One region of the Roseovarius sp. JB2-10 genome, then DNA from elsewhere that is predicted to be linked to it. Evidence: riboswitches for the same ligand, from Rfam matches in the RefSeq annotation. Region 1 holds a riboswitch; each other region holds the start of a gene.
The links. A riboswitch is a leader RNA that binds a small molecule or an ion and turns the genes downstream of it on or off. The one in region 1 is predicted to bind cobalamin.
Positions count from the first base shown of each region.

Region 2: linked by a shared signal. The riboswitch ahead of ACZ1HJ_RS06945 (energy-coupling factor ABC transporter permease) and the one ahead of ACZ1HJ_RS11750 (CbtB domain-containing protein) in region 1 are both predicted to bind cobalamin.
Region 3: linked by a shared signal. The riboswitch ahead of ACZ1HJ_RS15400 (hypothetical protein) and the one ahead of ACZ1HJ_RS11750 (CbtB domain-containing protein) in region 1 are both predicted to bind cobalamin.
Region 4: linked by a shared signal. The riboswitch ahead of ACZ1HJ_RS07010 (DUF1636 family protein) and the one ahead of ACZ1HJ_RS11750 (CbtB domain-containing protein) in region 1 are both predicted to bind cobalamin.

Region 1 covers NZ_CM146337.1:2,340,263-2,344,011, reverse strand. Annotated here, with positions in the region: gene ACZ1HJ_RS11760 (hypothetical protein) at 1-274, opposite strand, end outside; gene ACZ1HJ_RS11755 (CbtA family protein) at 303-1,004, opposite strand; gene ACZ1HJ_RS11750 (CbtB domain-containing protein) at 1,009-1,179, opposite strand; cobalamin riboswitch at 1,210-1,411, opposite strand; gene ACZ1HJ_RS11745 (ABC transporter ATP-binding protein) at 1,508-2,191, opposite strand; gene ACZ1HJ_RS11740 (lipoprotein-releasing ABC transporter permease subunit) at 2,184-3,494, opposite strand; gene ACZ1HJ_RS11735 (DUF2937 family protein) at 3,560-3,749, opposite strand, start outside.
Region 2 covers NZ_CM146337.1:1,395,297-1,399,045, reverse strand. Annotated here, with positions in the region: gene cobM (precorrin-4 C(11)-methyltransferase) at 1-196, shown strand, start outside; gene ACZ1HJ_RS06955 (cobyrinate a,c-diamide synthase) at 193-1,506, shown strand; gene cobA (uroporphyrinogen-III C-methyltransferase) at 1,503-2,228, shown strand; cobalamin riboswitch at 2,246-2,457, shown strand; gene ACZ1HJ_RS06945 (energy-coupling factor ABC transporter permease) at 2,531-3,208, shown strand; gene cobF (precorrin-6A synthase (deacetylating)) at 3,271-3,749, shown strand, end outside.
Region 3 covers NZ_CM146337.1:3,076,245-3,079,993, forward strand. Annotated here, with positions in the region: gene purM (phosphoribosylformylglycinamidine cyclo-ligase) at 1-1,028, opposite strand, end outside; tRNA gene ACZ1HJ_RS15395 (tRNA-Ile) at 1,137-1,213, shown strand; cobalamin riboswitch at 1,313-1,500, shown strand; gene ACZ1HJ_RS15400 (hypothetical protein) at 1,608-1,871, shown strand; gene ACZ1HJ_RS15405 (DUF1127 domain-containing protein) at 2,109-2,330, opposite strand; gene ACZ1HJ_RS15410 (Mrp/NBP35 family ATP-binding protein) at 2,579-3,652, shown strand; gene ACZ1HJ_RS15415 (aminotransferase) at 3,686-3,749, opposite strand, start outside.
Region 4 covers NZ_CM146337.1:1,407,879-1,411,627, reverse strand. Annotated here, with positions in the region: gene ACZ1HJ_RS07020 (DUF4145 domain-containing protein) at 1-600, shown strand, start outside; gene cobO (cob(I)yrinic acid a,c-diamide adenosyltransferase) at 872-1,492, opposite strand; cobalamin riboswitch at 1,529-1,750, shown strand; gene ACZ1HJ_RS07010 (DUF1636 family protein) at 1,837-2,217, shown strand; gene cobW (cobalamin biosynthesis protein CobW) at 2,222-3,256, shown strand; gene cobN (cobaltochelatase subunit CobN) at 3,260-3,749, shown strand, end outside.

The sequences.
Region 1 (3,749 bases):
CGGCCCGGTCAGGGGCAAACCGAAAATTGCGCGGCATCACATGCAGGTTCCAGCCCAATACGGGATCAGCTGATATCTCGACCGCGAACTCGGGCGCATCGGGGCCCGCCGGCACAGAGAGCAGCATATCATGCGCGCTATGGTCCATGCCGCCACTGACATGCATGTCGTGATCGTGGCCATCCAGCGTGATGCCATTGCCAGCGGCAACCGTAAAACCGATGCCTCCGCCAAAAACCAACCCGATGATCAACAGAACGATTGAACGGTCCATGGTCGCCTTTCCGAAATGCACTGCCGTGTCAGGCGTTCTGGGTCATGCCTTCTGCCGCTGGATCGCGGGACCAGAAATAGCCCGCACAACAGCCCAAGATGATCCATGCCGCCATCCCAACGCCGTAGGCACGCGCCGCAAAATGCGCCCCAATTTCCGTGGGTACAGGGCCGGTGAAGACATCAGGCTCTGGCGCGCCAATCAGATGTGGGGCCAGAAGCAAAACGACAGCAACACCCCAGGCCAGCCAGCCACGTCCAAAGGCAATGAGCCACATAGCGACGCCTGCCGTGGCCACGGTTGCCAACCACCAGATTTGCCGTGCGTTTACATCCGCGGCGGCAACACCGGGCACTTCGGGTGCCAGAGAAAAGCCCGGCGCAAAGTGCACCGCCACAAAACCGGCCAGACCCCAAAGCAATCCCGTGCGGCCGTTGATGACAGCGCCACGGTCCTGCGCCTGAGACATCAGCGACACCAGCATCAGAGCATAACCGGAATAGATCAACATGCTGAAGATGATGCTTAAACCATCGCGCAACATGTCCATGCCACCCAGATCGGGATGTGCAGAAACCGTCGACGTCGCGCCGAAATGCACAAGCTCACCACTTTCATAAAGCTCGGCGTGCAACAGGACGGGTTGAACGAAGACAAGCTGCAGCAGGGCGGCAATCAGCCCCGCGGCAGCACCAGCAAACAACGCGCTGGTCAGTATGCGCGTAAACACGTGCTTAGTGGCAGGGGAAGCCGGTCGCGTGACGCACGTCATGTGCGGCCGCGTGCAGCGTCTCAGCCTGTGCAAGGCCTGTAACAGCAACAACCGCGAAGCCAAGGAAGGCTGCGAAAACGGCGGCGCCGAGGCCTGATTTGGTCTTTGTTACTGAAGCAGTGACAGCGTTCATCTCATTTTCCTTTCCGTCGCACCCGACGGGTTTAGTGGTCCCAGACCGGCAGGTCTCCTGGCTTACGGGTCGATGCATAGGCTGGCCTTCCCGGATTTCTCCAGTGGCGTTTTCAGCCCTGCTCACCGCTCACAGTTGCGGGGGCAGCCGCAGAGTCGGACGGATCCTCACTGCATTCCCTTTTACCCTCACCCCAGTATTGACGCGAAGGACCGGCCTTATCTCAGTGCCAGAAACATAGAGGCGCGGTCAATACGCATATTGCATCCGGCACCGGATCACGGATCGATTTTAACCTTTTGGCGGGGTAATCCGCGCGCTTCGCGCATCAGGCACGCACCAAAGCGCCCTTATCCAAACGCACCACGCGGTCCATTCGGGCAGCAAGTTCCATGTTATGCGTCGCAATCAGGGCGGCCAATCCCGTGTCCCGAACCAACTCTACAAGTGCCGCGAAAACCTGATCTGACGTCGCCGGATCAAGATTTCCCGTCGGTTCATCCGCAAGGAGCAACCGCGGCTGATTGGCAAGGGCCCGGCAAAACGCCACGCGCTGCTGTTCCCCGCCGGACATTGCTGAGGGTCTGTGACCCGCCCGTTCGGCCACACCCACCCTGGTCAGCAAATCCCGTGCGCGGTCCTCGGCAACACCACGCGCCACACCGTTGGCCAGTTGAGGCAGGACGATGTTTTCAAGCGCCGAGAATTCCGGCAGCAGATGGTGGAACTGATAGACAAACCCAACATCCCGGCGGCGCGCCACGGTCCGGCGCCGATCGCTCAGCCCCGTCATATCCGTACCCGCAATCTGCACCTGACCGGCATCGGCCGTGTCCAGCAGACCGGCAATATGCAACAAGGTCGATTTGCCTGCGCCCGACGGCGCGACCAATGCCACCATCTCACCGGCTTCGACCTCAAGCTGCACATCCTTCAGCACCTGAACGGCATTGGATTTGCCCGCGTTATAGGTCTTCTCAACACCTGCGAGACGCAGCATCACATCACTCATAGCGCAACGCCTCAACCGGGTTCATCCGGGCCGCGCGCCGCGCCGGGAAAATCGTGACGACAAAGGACAACCCGAGCGACAAGGCCACCGCCGAGAGCACATCCCGGGCGTTTAATTGCGCTGGCAGATGATAGATGCCGCGGATCGATGGATCCCATGCCTGCCCCCCCGACATCATGTTAACCACTGAAAAGATCGGATCGATGTAGACGGCAAACAGGCATCCCAGGATCACGCCAAAGAGTGTGCCGATCATGCCCGTGAACGCACCGCAAATGAAAAACACCCGCAAGATCGATCCTTCTGTCAGGCCCATCGTGCGCAGAATCCCGATGTCGCGGCCTTTGTTTTTGACCAGCATGATCAACCCGCTGGTGATGTTCATCGCCGCAATCAGCACAAGAATGGACAGGATGATGAACATCACGTTGTCCTCGATATCCAATGCCCGCAGAAACCCGCCACTGGCGTCCCGCCATGTCCAAAGCTGGCTCGTTTCACCCGCCGCGCGCAGCAGCGACACCGCGAGATCATCGACCCGGTCCGGATCGGTGGTCATCACTTCCAATTCATCGGCGCGCCCTTCGCGGTTGAAAAAGCTCTGCGCCTCGGCAAATGGCATGTAGATGCGGGTGCGATCGATGTCGTACCGCCCGGCCGAAAAAATATATCCGACATCATAGTTTTTGACCCGGGGCGTCGCGCCCAGGGGCGATTTTACACCGCCGGGCAGGATCAGTTTGATGCGATCTCCCACAGCAAGGCCCAACTCACGCGCCACGCCCGAACCGATGGCCACGGTAGCTTCCTGCGTGTCGGGAATGGGGCCAAAGCTGTTGATGTCACCAATGCCGGTGTCGGGATTGGCGATGCGGGGAATGGTTTTCAAATTCTCAAGCGTGATGCCAAAGACCTGGACGCCGGCATTGCGATCTCGCGAATTGGCCATCACCTGCCCTTTGACAAGTGGTGCAACCCGGGTGACGCCCGGCACCGCGCGCACACGTTCGGCCATTGCGTCGTAGTCTTTGAGCGTCCGGTCGATGCGACCGGTTTGATCATCCACGATCCCCGCATTGTAGACCGTCACATGCGCATTGGCTCCCAGAATGGTGTCAACGAACTCCGCCCGGAAGCCTGAGCGGACAGCCAGCGTAGCAATCAGCGCAAACACCGCAAGCGTGATGCCAATCAAACTGATCCATGTCATCACGCTGACGCCACCTTCGGCGCGTTTTGCGCGCAAGTACCGCCAGGCGATCATCCATTCAAATGGAGCAAAGGGGGTTGGGTTGGCTGCCAAAATGTGACCTCAGAGCGCGGATTTGTCTTGTTTTGCGCGGACAGTGACCGTGGGCACCGGCAAGGTCAAGGCTCAACCCGCGCGCGCCCTGTCATCCGCCGCAAAACCGCGCCCAAAGCGCCCATCACGCCAAGCCCGGCCAGAAAGCCGGCAATGCCAAATCCGATCCCGTCCGACGAGACAGGCACGGCAGGTTTGAAATCGGCCCAGGCTTTTTTCGCCACATCCATATCCGTCATACGCCAGATTTGCGCC
Region 2 (3,749 bases), 940 kb from region 1:
TCAACGCATCGTTCGGGCCACGTTGGACACTGTGATTGACGCAACCGAAGGTGAACGCGGACGCACCGCACTGATCATGGTGGGTCGCGCACTCGCTTCTGACGATTTCGACGAAAGCTGCCTCTATGCCGGTGACTATGACCGCCGCTTTCGACCTGTGGGCACTGACCCGCGTTTTCCGGAGACACAAGAATGACCCTGCCCCCTGGATTGATGATTTCCGCCCCGGCCTCTGGCACCGGCAAAACCACGTTGATGCTGGGACTGCTGCGTGCCTTTGCAAAACGTGGCGTCACCGTGCAGCCCTTCAAAAGCGGGCCGGATTACATTGACCCGGCCTTTCATCTGGCCGCATCCGGTCGGCCATCTTACAACCTCGATAGCTGGTCCATGACCCCCGATCTGCTCGGGCATCTTGTTGGTGCGGCTTCCGGCGCTGATCTGGCCCTTGCCGAAGGTTCTATGGGGCTCTTTGACGGCGTGGCTGTGCCCGGTGAAACCGGTAGCGGTGCCAGCGCGGACATTTCTGCCATGGCCGGGTGGCCCGTCATCCTGATCCTCGATGTGTCCGGGCAAGCGCAATCTGCAGCCGCGACAGCACTCGGGTTCGCCAGTATGCGACCCGATGTGCCCCTTGCCGGTGTGGTGCTGAACCGCGTGGCAAGCCCCCGCCACGAAACGCTCTTGCGCGCCGGCATGGAGCAGGTGGGCGTACGTGTTCTGGGCGCGCTGCCCCGTCGTGGTGCTGTCGAACTGCCCGAGCGACATCTGGGCCTTATTCAGGCGGAAGAGCAGCCGGAATTGCAGGCGCTTTTGGACGAAGCGGGCGCGTTTATCAGTGAAAACCTGGATCTTGATGCCTTGTTGCAAGCGGCAGGTGAGACGCGGCTTGGCCAAGGTCAAAAACAGCAATCACAACCGCCCGGACAACGTGTTGCACTGGCGCGCGATGCAGCATTTTCCTTTGTTTATCCGCACCTTCTGGACAGTTGGCGCACAGCTGGCGCGGAAATCCTGCCGTTTTCACCCCTAGCGGATGAAGCGCCGGATGACAGCGCAGATATCTGCTGGTTGCCCGGTGGATATCCTGAATTGCATGCCGGAAAACTGGCCGCCGCGGCGCATTTCCGTTCAAGCCTTCGAGACTTCGCCGCAACCCGACCTGTGCACGGCGAATGCGGTGGCTACATGGCGATGGGTGCTGGTTTGGTCGACAAAGACGGTGTTCGCCATGAAATGGCTGGTTTGCTGGGCCTTGAGACGTCCTATGAGAAGCGGAAAATGCATTTGGGCTATCGTCAGGCCACGTTGCACGCGCCGATGCTCGGACATGAAAAGGGCGCGCGGTTGCGGGGGCACGAATTTCACTATTCGACCATACTTGCACAACCGGATACGCCGCTTGCATTGGTGTCGGACTCCAACGGCTTGGAAGTCCCGGAAACAGGTTCGTGCCGGGGCAACGCAACCGGCACTTTCTTTCACATGATCGCCCGCGCCACATGAGCGGATTCGTCTCTTTCGTCTCCTCGGGTCCTGGCGATCCGGAGTTGCTGACGGTCAAAGCCGTCAAACGGTTGGAAGAGGCCGATGCGGTACTTTTTGACGATCTCTCCTCCGGGCCTATCCTGTCACACGCGCGCGACGACGCCGATTTGATCGGCGTAGGCAAACGCGCCGGACGCAACTCGCCCAAACAGGAACATGTCAGTCGCTTGTTGGTGGATCATGCCACCGCTGGATTACATATCGTACGTCTCAAATCCGGGGATGCAGGTGTGTTCGGGCGACTGGAGGAAGAAATTGTAGCCCTACGACAAGCGGGCATCGCGTTCGAAATTATCCCGGGTGTCACATCGGCATCTGCGGCGGCGGCGGCGGCGGCCATCCCTTTAACGCGCCGTTTGACAGCCCGTCGCTTGCAATTCGTGACGGGTCACGACGTGACCGGCCAATTGCCTGACGGCTTGAACATGGCTGCTCTGGCTGACCCGCTGGCCACAACGGTCGTTTATATGGGGCGGCGCACATTCACACAAATGGCCAAACTGTTGATCGAGGCCGGATTGCCACCGAATACACCCGCGCTCTTGGCCGAAGCCGTTACAACCCCTGAACAGGTGTTGAGCCGACACACAATTGCCAGTCTGTCGGAGACACTGACTGAAGCGTCGGGAACCGCCCCTGCCCTTATTTTATATGGCCCACTTGCCGATGAGCAGGATTGACAGCACTGTCTGTCGTATGAGACGCAAGCGGTGACGGTCCCGATCAAGCGCCAAGCGCTCGGGGTAAAAGGGAACACGGTGCGGTGTAGCCAAAAGGCGCCAAATCCGTGACTGCCCCCGCAACTGTAAACGGCGAGCAGACCGCAATGCCACTGAACCAATGGTTTGGGAAGGCGCGGCACGCATCGACCCGTGAAGTCAGGAGACCTGCCGTCGCGGGGCACGCCCCAACACAACCCGCCCCAAAGAGGGCTAAATCGTCATTTCATGGCCGTCGGGGAAGACGGCAAGGAGATCAAAACATGCATATTGAACCCGGTATCGTCGTCGGCGCCAAACTCGCGCTGTCCTATGCAACTGCCGCAGGCGCGGTCGGCGTCAGCGCAAAACTGGCGTGGGACGCGCTGCGCGACAGCAGCGCGCTGTCATTTGTGGGACGGATTGCAATCGCCAGCGCACTCACATTCGTTTTCTTCCAGGTACTGCCGCACTATCCCGTGGGCGTCAGTGAGGTACACTTTATTCTCGGCTCCACGCTGTTCTTGCTGTTGGGCGCTGCGCCCGCGGCCTTTGGACTGGCTCTTGGCCTGCTGGCACAAGGTGTGTTTTTCGCCCCGGCGGATTTGCCTCAGTATTTCATCAATGTGACGACACTGTTGGTGCCTCTATTCGCCGTGCAGGCATTGGCAAAACGTCTGATCGCCCCTGACACAGCCTATGTGGATCTGACATACGGACAAACCTTGGCGCTTTCGACCGCGTATCAAGGTGGTGTTGTAGCATGGGTGGCCTTCTGGGCACTTTATGGGCAGGGTTTTGGTGCCGAAACTCTCGCATCCGTCGGCGCGTTTGGCGGGGCTTACATGCTGGTTGTTCTGATTGAACCATTGGTCGACCTTGCCATTCTAGCCGGTGCGAAATCCGCGCGTGATTTGACAAAGAGCGGTCTCTTCAATCAGCGCCTGCATCAACCGGGTTAACCCCGTACACGAAGACGTGGCCTTGCGGTGTGCGGGGTCACGACTTGAATTTTGAGGTCTCGATGATTGCGCTTTCACTGATCGGTATCGGAACAGGCAACCCGCAGCATGTGACCCTTCAGGCGATTGATGCGTTGAATGCATGTGACGTCATTCTCATTCCACACAAAGGCGCACAAAAGGATGACCTTGCCGAGGCAAGGCGCCAAATCTGCGCGCAGGTTCTCAAACCCGATGGTCCTGTCATCCGCGAGTTTGATTTGCCGGTGCGCGATGCGAAAAACCCCGATTACCATGCCGGCGTGCATGATTGGCATGATGCGATTGCCTCGGTTTGGGCTGCCGAACTGATTGCTGGTTTGCCCAACGGTGGGCGCGCTGGATTTTTGGTCTGGGGCGATCCATCGCTCTATGACAGTACGTTGCGCATCGTCGACCGGTTGCGTTCGCAGATTTCGATCACTTTGAATGTGGTGCCGGGCATCACGTCCATTCAGGCGATGACAGCAAGCCATGCGATCCCATTGAACACAATCGGCGC
Region 3 (3,749 bases), 740 kb from region 1:
TAGGCCACGCCGGGCGTGTCCGTCACATGCCCCAGACGCGATACGGTTTCGCCCTCGCCCTCCAGCAAGGCCTGCACCGCGCCGGCCTGCGCGGCATCTACCGCCAACACCATGCCTATGCCGCAGTTAAAGGTCTTGAGCATTTCGGCCTCGGCCATGCCGCCTTGCGACGCAAGCCATTTGAACACCGGGGGCAACTCCCAGGCCTCCAGGTCAATCGCCACGCCCATGTCTTCGGGCAGAACGCGCGGGATGTTTTCCGTCAGACCGCCACCGGTGATATGGGCCAGCGCATGCACGCCCCCTGCCCTGACCGCCGCCAATGCCTGTTTCACATAAAGCCGCGTGGGCGTCAGCAAGGCCGCACCCAATGTGCCCTCGGCCCAGGGGCAATCGGCGTCCCACCCAAGGCCCGACATCTCAACCAGTTTGCGCACCAGGCTATAACCGTTGGAATGCACGCCATCACTGGCCAGCCCCAGGAGCACATCGCGCACAGCCACGCCTGCGGGCAGATCGCTACCGCGCTCCATCGCGCCCACGGAAAACCCGGCCAGATCAAAATCCCCATCCGGGTACATGCCCGGCATTTCCGCCGTCTCACCGCCGATCAGCGCACAGCCCGAGCGCACGCAGCCTTCGGCAATGCCTTCGATGATCCGCGCGGCACTCTCGGTATCGAGCTTGCCGGTCGCGAAGTAGTCGAGGAAGAAAAGCGGCTCAGCCCCCTGACAGACCAGATCGTTGACGCACATCGCCACCAGATCGATGCCCACACCGTCGACATTACCGGTATCAATCGCGATCCGAAGCTTGGTGCCAACACCATCCGTGGCCGCCACAAGGATCGGATCGACATAACCCGCGCCTTTGAGATCAAAGAGCGCGCCAAACCCGCCAAGCCCCGCCATCACACCCGGCCGCACCGTCCGCTTGGCCGCAGGTTTGATCCGGTCCACGAGCGCGTTGCCTGCATCGATATCCACACCGGCATCGGCATAGGTCACACCGTTCTTTGTCTGGCTCATGGGGCCCCTCCGTTTGCACGTGCCCGCCAGTTAGACCAATCGCCCGCGCGGTGCAATCGTCAAAGCCTTGACGCCCCCCGCGCGCGTGCGTATCCCGGGCCTCAGGTCGGGCCTGTAGCTCAATTGGTTAGAGCAGAGCGCTCATAACGCTTTGGTTGGGGGTTCGAGTCCCTCCGGGCCTACCACCTTTCACCGTCTCGTGCCGTTATCCGCCCTTGGTTGGCCGCGGATAGCGCGTGAAAAACATCCCCTCAATATTCTTCTTGAGATCGAAAATTTTATAGGTCAGTGTTGAGGTCCATGGTGCCGCCCTTTTGGGGTGGAGAATTGGGAAGCCGGTGCAATTCCGGCGCTGCCCCCGCAACGGTAAGGATGGGGGATGCGGCAACCGCCACTGGGCCAGATCGGTCTGGGAAGGCGCTGCATCCGAAACCCGCCAAGTCCGGAAACCAGCCTTGGACAAACGTTAATCCGCGGAGGGCGGTGGGAACGGTTGCCAAGGCCAAGTGCCACCCGCAATCCGTGCCTTCTCTTCTTCCGCCCCATCTGACCCGGGGTGTGGTCAGGGAGTTGAAGACGATGAGTATATCCCGCATTCTCAACGGGTTGGAGACCATGGACGCCACGGGACCGGATGCCACATCCGCCGCGCGGCTTGGGTTTCTGGAATGGGCCTTTTGCGCCAAGGATGGTGGCACACCCGAAGCGGCACAGACGGCCTTGGCCAGCCCCGCCGCCCGAAACGCCAGCAGCGACGCCGCGCGCGCTTTTGTCGGATATCTGCGCGAAGCCACGATTGCCTGCGCCAGACCCGGACGCCGACGCACCCGCACCGTGCATTAGGCACGCGCCCTAAATTGTTGTTTAAAAAGAAAAACGACGGCGTCCAGGGAGGAGGAGACGCCGCCGTTCTATCTACGTTTGACCCCTGGGAGGAGGAGATCATTCGTAATCTCAGGTTGGCCCACCGGGCCGGTATTTTAGTCGGCGGCAATCTCCGAGGGAGGAGAGGAGATTGCCGCCGCTGTCAGATGCCCTCAGGGAGGAGGAGACGAGGACACCCGATCGCGTCACGCCGCCTTAGCCGTGTGTGCCGTACACAACCTCATGCGCCGCGCGTCGGATTTCCGACCGGCTGAGGCCCAGATCGGCCAATTCTTTGTTTGTCAGAACCGAGAGCTCATCGATGGTCCGATGGTACGCCCGGTAATTCTGAGCACGGGTGATGAGCGCGTGGATCGCGGCGCTCATGTCCAATTTCAGGCCGCTGGTGGCCGAACGATTTTGATGTGCAAAAGCCATCTCTTCTATTCCTTGCGTCTTCTGTTCATGCGACCACCCGATGGGCCTCATCGCTTCCGTTGACGCCTAAATAAGCTCTTGCTGCAGGTGCACAACCCCTGACCAAATCAATGCTGCCATGCAGCAATTGCATGGCTCACCCTTCCCTAACGTCATATTTTTGCTCAATATTATGGTTAACGTGGTGCGAGGCCTTGCCCTTTGCCGCAAACCTGTCACCTATGGCACAGAGCTTGAGGGAGGGCGCGATGCCACGCAGCGTTGACGACATAAAATCCCGCCTGTCGCAGTTTGAACTGCCCGGTGGCGGCAACCTGGTGTCGCGCGATATGATCCGTGCACTCCATATCGATGGCGCGGATGTCCGGTTTGTGATCGAAGCCCCCAGCCCGGAGATTGCCGCCCAAATGGAGCCGCTGCGCGCGGCGGCTGAACGCGCTGTGCTGGACATGGAGGGTGTTGACACCGTCAGCGTTGCCCTGACCGCCCATGGCCCGGCCCCCGCCGCGCCCGCGCCACCCAGCCTCAAGATTGGCGGGCACCCCAAGCCGCAATCCACACCACTCAAACCCGCCAGCGTGGCCTCTATCCTGGCCATCGGTTCCGGCAAGGGCGGCGTGGGCAAATCAACCGTTTCCAGCAATCTGGCCGTCGCACTTGCCCGCGCCGGGCGGCGCGTTGGACTGCTTGATGCTGATATCTACGGGCCAAGCCAGCCGCGCATGATGGGCGTGTCGCAACGGCCCGCCAGCCCGGATGGCAAGATCATCGAGCCGCTGAAAGCCCACGGCGTGACGATGATGTCGATCGGCCTGATGCTGGAGGCCGACAAAGCCGTTGTCTGGCGCGGTCCGATGTTGATGGGCGCGTTGCAACAGATGATCAGTCAGGTCAATTGGGGCGATCTGGATGTGCTGATCGTTGATCTGCCACCCGGCACCGGGGATGTTCAATTGACGCTTTGTCAAAAGGCAGAACCCTCCGGCGCCATCATCGTATCAACCCCGCAAGACGTGGCACTGATCGATGCGCGCAAGGCCATGGACATGTTCAACACCCTCAAAACACCGGTGCTGGGGTTGATTGAAAACATGTCGACCTTCCACTGTCCCAAGTGCGGACATGAAGCACAGATTTTCGGCCATGGCGGCGTGTCCGACGAGGCCAAGCGCCTGGGCTTGCCGTTTCTGGGCGCGTTGCCGATTGATCTGGACACACGATTGGCGGGCGACAGCGGCACACCAATCGCGGCGGGAGATGGCCCCATGGCCGAAGCATATGCCGTATTGGCCTCGCGCCTGATGGATGGCGGCATCGTCTGAGGCGCGGTCAATGTGCGGACAGATGTGCCGTGATCACTCGCCCAACGCCTCCGTCACCGTCTCGATCGCGCGCTCCAGAATGTCGAACATCTCATCG
Region 4 (3,749 bases), 930 kb from region 1:
GATGGTCCAGATGTCTCGGGAGTTGATGAATATTATGTGTTTGGCTGCAGGGGCTGTGAAACTGTTTTCTTTGCTAAATCTTCCTCAGATACAGAAGATTTCGGGTACGAAATGGACTACGAAACTGGTAGGGAAGAACGAGTATATTACAAAAGGCAAGCGTATTTCCCTTCAATTCAAAGTAGGCCTATTCCGTCTTGGTCACATTTCCGTTTGGTATCCGCTGACAAAACTTTGTATGATTTGTTGCACAGCATTTACAAATGCCTGCAAAACGATATGCCAGTTTTTGCTGCAATTGGTCTTCGCACTGCCTTCGACAGAACATCTGAATTGCTAGGAGTAAACACCAAGCATTCGTTCGCCGAAAAACTCGATGCTCTTAGAAAGAGAGGACATATAAGCGATGTTCAAAAAGGATTCTTGGAAGTTTTGATCGATGCTGGAAGCGCTGCAGCACATCGAGGTTGGATGCCAAAGCCGGAACACTTGGACACTATGGTCGATATCTTGGAGAGCATCATTCGCGATCATTTCGTTTTGAAGGTCGAAACCGACAAAATTAAGAAAAGTATTCCACCAAGAAGCACCGAAAGCTAAAATTCGCGCATAGGGTTCGTGCTCTCACGCACCGCTGCCCACCCAAAGGGCATCGCCTGACCGCGGGCGGAAGCGAAGAGCCCGCCGTCGCGCCACAGGCGCGCCAGCATAGTCGGCACACCTCTGGTGTGACGGGGGCGGTCAGGCGTTGCCCGTGTCGCAAGCGCCACGGGCGTGGTGAAAACCGCGCTGATCCGACAAATCTTTAAGCCGCGCAAAGGAAAGTCCCGCGTTGGCAGGGACAACTAACAGGTTTGGCAGAAATTCCGGATCAGAATTCCACGCCCTTCTGCGCCTTGATGCCATCTCGGAACGGGTGTTTGACCACGGCCATTTCCGTGACCAGATCGGCGATCTCAATCAGTGGCTCAGCGGCATTCCGACCGGTCAGGACAACATGGGTCATCTCGGGCTTCTCGGTCTGCAGGAATTCCACCACCTCAGCGATATCCAAGTATTCATACCGGATGGCGATGTTGATCTCATCCAGCAGCACCATGCGGATGTCCGGATTGCGGATCAGCTCCTTGGCCTTTTCCCAGCCCTTTTGTGCCGCCGCGATGTCGCGCGCCTTGTCCTGCGTCTCCCACGTAAAACCTTCGCCCATGGCGTAGAATTGGCAGAGATCGCTGAAATTCTCTTCGATCAGCGTGCGTTCGCCGGTTTGCCACGCACCCTTGATGAACTGCACCACGGCCGAGGGCATCCCATGGGCGATACAGCGCAGAATCATGCCAAACCCAGAGGATGATTTGCCCTTGCCGGGGCCGGTATGGACAATGATCAGACCCTTTTCCCCGGTCTTGTCTTCCATCATACGGTCGCGCGCGGCTTTTTTCTTGGCCATTTTCGTGGCGTGGCGGGCGTTGTCGTCGGTATCGGCATCTGACACGGCGTATCCTTTCTTGACAATAAGGGGCGCAATGCCGCAGGTGAGGCATACGTTGGTGTCTGTCTTAGGGCAGATTAAGAGGGAATGCGATACGCCTAACGACCCTTTGCGGGTTTGGGCCGAAGCGCAGCCGCCCCCGCGACCGTGACCGAAGAGGATGCCCGACCACTGGCCCAAATGGCTGGGAAGGTGGGCAAGCCGCCGGGCCCAAGCCCGAAATTCGCAAGCCGGGAGACCTACCAGCGCAGTTTTGTGACGGGCGAACGGGGTGTTTCGCGACCGGCTGTTGGATCGCCTGTCGTGCTTTCCCTGCTGGCCAGCTTCTCCCTCCTCACTTCGCCCCTATGGATGAAAGGGATGAGATGGCCGAGATTGTCGTCACCGTCTGTACCACCTGCCGCGCCGGTCAGGAGACCGACGTCGAAGGGCCGCGCCCCGGCTCGCGCCTTTACGAGGCGCTGTCGGCCGAGGATCTGCCCGAAGGTGTGCGCCTGCGCCCGGTCGAGTGCCTGTCGGCCTGCAAACGCGGCTGCTCGATGATCGTGGCCGGTGGTCCCGCACGCTGGACGTATATCTACGGCGATATGGACCCCGACGCCCACGTGCCGCAAATCGTCGAAGGCATCCGCGCCTATGCGGGCACCGAAGATGGCATCGTGCCCTGGCGCGAACGTCCCGAAGTGTTCCGCAAACAATCCATCGCCCGTATCCCCCCGCAGGAGTAACCCCATGTCTGATCTCACGAAAATTCCCGTCACTGTCGTCACCGGTTTTCTGGGGGCGGGCAAGACAACGCTGATCCGCCACCTAATGCAGAACCCGCAGGGCAAGCGCCTCGCCGTTCTGGTCAATGAATTTGGGACGGCAGGTGTCGATGGCGACATTCTGAAAACCTGCGCGGATGAAAACTGCCCGGCGGAAAATATCGTCGAGCTGGCCAATGGTTGCATCTGCTGCACCGTGGCCGATGATTTCATCCCCACGATCGAAACGCTGATGGCCCTGCCCGAGACGCCGGATCATATCCTGATCGAGACCTCCGGACTGGCGCTTCCGAAACCGCTTTTGAAAGCCTTTGACTGGCCCGCGATCCGCTCGCGCATCACCGTGGACGGCGTGATCGCATTGGCCGATGCCGAGGCTGTGGCTGCCGGCCGATTTGCGCCAGATGAACATGCGGTGCAGGCGCAGCGCGAGGCCGATGAGAGCCTTGATCACGAAACGCCCCTGTCGGAAGTGTTCGAAGACCAGATTTCCTGCGCCGATATCGTGCTTTTGTCCAAGGCCGATCTGGCTGGTGACAGCGGTCTTGAAAAGGCGCGCACCGTGATTGAGGCGGAAACGCCGCGGACCCTGCCGATCCTGCCGATGACCGATGGCGTGATCGATCCGCGTGTCATTCTGGGCCTTGGTGCCGCGGCCGAAGATGATCTGGACGCGCGTCCATCACATCATGACGGCCATGACGATCACGAGCATGATGACTTTGAAAGCGTCGTGATCGAATTGGGCGAGGTCGAGGATGCCGAAGCGTTGAAGGAGGCCATTGTGCGCCTGGCCCGCGAACAGAACATCCTGCGGGTCAAGGGCTATGTTGCGGTCAAGGACAAGCCCATGCGCCTGTTGGTTCAGGCCGTCAGCGAGCGTTTGCGCGCGCAGTTTGATCAGCCCTGGGGCGACACGCCACGTCGCTCGCAACTGGTTGTGATCGCCGAGCATGATGACATCAATCCTGACGCCATCCGTGCGGTTCTGGCCGCCTGATCCATGCATGTCGTCTTTCGCGAAAGCCACGGGTTAGAGGAGACCGACACCCCCCAGGATCTGGGCCAAAGCCCGGCTGATCTGGTGGTGCTGTCGTTTTCCGATAGTGACTTGGGCGCTTTCGCGGCGGGCTGGCATAGGGCTAGCGGCGGATTGCCGTCGCTGCGTCTGGCCAATCTGGTGGCGCTCAAGCATCCGCTTTCGGTCGATACGTATGCCGAGCAAACCCTTGCGGGCGCCAAGGCCGTGCTGGTGCGGCTGATCGGCGGCGAAAGCTATTGGCCCTACGGCCTTGCCACGTTGCAGGACATGGCACGACGTCAGCAGATTGCGCTAGCCGTGTTGCCGGCAAACGGTCAACCGGATGAGCGGCTCGATGCGCTCTCCACCCTGCCCATTTCGACCCTGAGACGCCTGCAGACGCTGTGCGACGCGGGCGGTGCGGTAGCGGCACAGGCTGCACTTGCGCAGCTTTCCCTTGCCGCCGGGCTCT